2 regions of the Dorea chungnamensis genome follow, and region 1 is predicted to be linked to the other one. Evidence: a T-box and tRNA genes for the amino acid it is inferred to sense, from the RefSeq annotation. Region 1 holds a T-box; the other holds one or more tRNA genes.
What was found. A T-box is a leader RNA that pairs with one kind of tRNA and senses whether it is charged. The one in region 1 lies ahead of ABE613_RS03655 (valine--tRNA ligase), so its partner is inferred to be a tRNA-Val.
Positions count from the first base shown of each region.

Region 2: it has a tRNA-Val gene. The T-box ahead of ABE613_RS03655 (valine--tRNA ligase) is inferred to sense a tRNA for this amino acid. The anticodon was not compared.

Region 1 covers NZ_JBDOHT010000003.1:88,765-90,965, reverse strand. Annotated here, with positions in the region: gene ABE613_RS03655 (valine--tRNA ligase) at 1-1,202, opposite strand, end outside; T-box leader at 1,279-1,570, opposite strand; gene ABE613_RS03650 (flavin reductase family protein) at 1,675-2,201, opposite strand, start outside.
Region 2 covers NZ_JBDOHT010000006.1:183,053-185,253, reverse strand. Annotated here, with positions in the region: gene ispF (2-C-methyl-D-erythritol 2,4-cyclodiphosphate synthase) at 1-398, opposite strand, end outside; gene ABE613_RS07475 (DUF2892 domain-containing protein) at 399-698, opposite strand; tRNA gene ABE613_RS07470 (tRNA-Met) at 853-926, opposite strand; tRNA gene ABE613_RS07465 (tRNA-Val) at 960-1,032, opposite strand; gene gdhA (NADP-specific glutamate dehydrogenase) at 1,264-2,201, opposite strand, start outside.

The sequences.
Region 1 (2,201 bases):
TCGCGGATATTCTCCAGCCAGTGCAGATATATTTTATCAAAACGCTCTGGTACAAACTTCAGGTCACCGTTCTTTACAGCTTCGATAGCTGGTTTTGCCAACTCTTCCATTCTTACGAACCACTGCTGTTTTACCATTGGCTCAACGGTTGTGTGACATCTGTCGTGAGTTCCTACATTATGAGAATGTGGAACAACCTTTACCAGATATCCCTGCTCTTCCAGATCTTTTACCATAGCTTTTCTTGCCTCATAACGATCCATTCCGGCATACTTGCCGCCTTTTTCGTTAATTGTAGCATCATCATTCAGAACATTGATCTCTTCCAGATTGTGGCGTTTTCCAACTTCAAAGTCGTTCGGGTCGTGTGCCGGTGTAATCTTAACTGCACCTGTTCCGAATTCTTTATCAACATAATAATCCGCAACGATTGGAATCTCACGATTCACCAGCGGAAGTATGGCTTTCTTGCCAACGATATCTTTATATCTCTCATCATCCGGATGTACTGCGATCGCAGTATCACCAAGCATGGTCTCAGGACGTGTAGTAGCAATCTCCAGGAAATCATCGGTACCAACGATTGGGTACTTAATATGCCAGAAGAATCCATCCTGTTCTTCATGTTCCACTTCCGCATCAGAAAGGGAGGTCTTACATACTGGACACCAGTTGATGATTCTGGATCCTCTGTAGATATATCCTTCTTCATATAACTTAATAAATACTTCTTCTACCGCCTTGGAACATCCTTCGTCCATCGTGAAACGCTCTCTGTCCCAATCACAGGAGACACCCAGCTTCTTCAGCTGTCCTTCGATGGTTCCTGCGTATTCTTCCTTCCACTGCCAGGTTCTCTCCAAGAACTTCTCACGTCCCAGTTCTTTCTTATCAATACCTTCTTCTTTCAACTGGTTCGTTACCTTAACCTCTGTAGAGATTGCGGCATGGTCAGTTCCCGGCACCCACAATGTGTTGTAGCCCTGCATTCTCTTATAACGAATCAGGATATCCTGTAAAGTATTGTCGAGCGCATGGCCCATGTGCAGCTTACCGGTGATATTCGGCGGCGGCATAACAGTTGTAAATGGTTTACGGCTTCTGTCTACTTCAGCGTGAAAATACTTGTTCTCACACCATTTTTCATACAATTTTGGCTCAATCTCTTTCGGATTGTAAGTCGTCTCAAGCTTCTGGCTCATAATTTCCTCCTCACCTCATAAATAAGTTCACATTATTTTCACATTTAAGGGCGAAAAAAAACGCCCTCTACAAAACGTAAAGGGCGACTGTCATCGCGGTACCACCTTTATTTATATAGTAGAAATACCTTCTATATATCTCATCATATTCTATAACGGGAACGACTCCGGGATGGCCTAATATTCTACCTGATCCTCACTTGATCCTGTGATCACTCTCACGAATATCCGCGGTCATTGTCGCAATAGTTCAGCCATCCGGCTCCAAAGCTACCTTCTGCATCCTACTTCCTTAAGCGCCTCTCAACCAGTGGGCTGCTCTCTCTGTCAGGGCAATCATGCATACTCCTCTTTTTCAATGCCTTTATATCTTAAATTGAACTAATGACTATCATAGCCATCAAAGTAACGTTTGTCAAGAAGTTTAAAAAATTTTCAGAAATCCTTAAGAGTGTCGGAACCCTCTTAATTGTTACTTAAGCTTCGCTCCATCCGCAAAAGCATTGCCAACTTTTACTCCCAGAACATGGTACGCATTATTAAATGGGTCAAAGGTAATCGGTGCAACTTTGTCTACATCTACTTTCCCGTCTGTCATCACAGATTCATCCACACTCACATTGATGATTTCCCCAACCATACGGCAAGTTTCCGGATCATAGCTTTTAAGCTTACACTCCAGGCAAACAGCCAGTTCATTAATAATCGGCGCATCCACTCGTTCACTTTTTTCAACGGTAAACCCTGCTTTTTCCATCTTATTTGCCACTTGATTGCCAGATTCAATTCCAACATAATCACATTCCACAACATGGGCAGCATCTGCCATACTTACGGTAAATGCCTGTCGAGACAAGATATTCTTAACCGTTTTATGTCCCACTGATAAACACATCGATATCTCATTCGATTCACTGATACCTCCCCACGCCGCATTCATCGCATCCGGAACACCATTTTCATCGTAACTTGCGATAATCAGCACCGGCTGCGGATAAG
Region 2 (2,201 bases), on a different contig from region 1:
GTTGTCGCCTTAATATTTACTTGGCTAATATCCACATGCAATACTTCTGCCACATTCATACGCATCTGTTCGATATGTGGCGCCATCTTCGGACGTTGGGCAATAATCGTTGCATCAATATTTCCAATCACATATAAGTTATCCTCAATGAGCTTTCCTACATGTTCTAACAATTTGATACTAGAGATACCTTTATATTGGGGATCAGTATCTGGAAAATGCCTGCCAATATCTCCCAATGCAGCAGCTCCTAACAACGCATCCATAATCGCATGCAGAAGCACATCCGCATCTGAATGTCCCAAAAGACCTTTTTCGTATGAAATCTTAACTCCACCTAATATCAGATCCCTGTCTTCTACCAATTTATGAACATCATATCCCATTCCAACTCTCATCTATGATTCCTCTTTTTCTTCTATTTTTTCAACTTCTTCTTTTACCACTTCTTGATCAGAATCTACTTTATCGTCTTCCTCTATATTCGACTCTTCATAGTCCGTATATTCCTTTTTAATATATTTCTTCACTCCCAAAATGCACCATGTTGCTCCTAGAATCAGGAATGCAAGTCCTATGAGTAAAAAAACAATAAAATTTTCCGGCTTATTTAAAACAGAATCACGAACCAGGCTATATCCAAGATAGACCAGATATGCCCCTGCAAGAATTCGAATCGTTAATCTTCCTTTCGTCATTATCGTACTCCTCCTCAATAATAGCGTAGTCTATATTTTTAATATTATAAATGATTTCTTATTTTTTGTATAGTGGAGACACAAAAATAAAACCCTATCTCTTCTATTCATATTCAAAAAAAGAGAGAACATTCAACGTCTCCCTTTTTACAAGTAGCGGGAACTGGATTTGAACCAGCGACACCACGGGTATGAACCGTGTGCTCTAGCCAACTGAGCTATCCCGCCATATTAAATTAACACAACTCTTCTTGAGTTGAATGGGACCAATAGGGCTCGAACCTATGACCCTCTGCTTGTAAGGCAGATGCTCTCCCAGCTGAGCTATGATCCCATATTGGTTTGCAAGTTCTTATCTCTCGAACCGACTTCGTTAGTATACCATTAACTCTCACCAATTGTCAACAGTTTTTTTAATTTTTTTGCAAATTCCGAAAATATTTTTTATAATCCCCGAAAATACGCTATTTCATGCTCGTAAATAAAATTCTCCTTTCAAAAAGGGACAGGGATATTTTAATTTGGGACGGAGGAAATTGAAAAAACCCCCGTCCCCATATACAATTTACACAATTCCCTGAGCTGTCATAGCATCTACTACTTTTTCGAATCCGGCAATGTTTGCTCCGGCAACGTAGTTGCCGTCCATGCCGTAACGTTTTGCAGCATCGTCAATGTTATGGCAGATATTTACCATGATGGATTTCAGTTTTGCATCTACTTCGTCGAATGACCAGCTTAAGCGTTCGCTGTTCTGGGACATCTCGAGTGCGGATGTTGCAACACCACCAGCGTTAGCAGCCTTTCCAGGTGCGAAGATGACTCCGTTTTCCTGCAGATACTGTGTTGCTTCCAAAGTGGTAGGCATATTCGCACCTTCGCATACTGCTACACATCCGTTTGCTACTAACTGTTTTGCATCTTCTAAGTGAAGTTCGTTCTGTGTTGCACATGGAAGAGCAAGGTCTACTTTTACAGACCATACGCCGCGTCCTTCATGATATTCTGAATTTGGACGATATTTCTTGTATTCTGTTAATCTTGCGCGATTTACTTCCTTGATTTCCTTCAATGCGTCTACATCAATTCCTTCTGGATCATATACCCATCCGTTAGAATCGCTGACTGTTACGACCTTAGCACCTAACTGCTGTGCTTTCTGTGTTGCGTAGATTGCAACATTTCCGGAACCGGATACAGCAACTGTCATGCCTTTGATGTCTTTTCCATTAATCTTAAGAAGTTCCTCTGTCAGATACAGAAGACCATAACCTGTAGCCTCTGTTCTTGCAAGAGAACCGCCATAGCTTAATCCTTTACCTGTAAGCACACCTTCATAAGTTCCCCGGATTCTCTTATATTGTCCGAACATGTAGCCGATCTCTCTTGCACCTGTTCCGATATCACCTGCCGGAACGTCTGTATCAGCACCGATGTATTTGCAAAGTTCTGTCATAAAGCTCTGGCAGAATGCCATTACTTCTCTGTCTGATTTACCCTTTG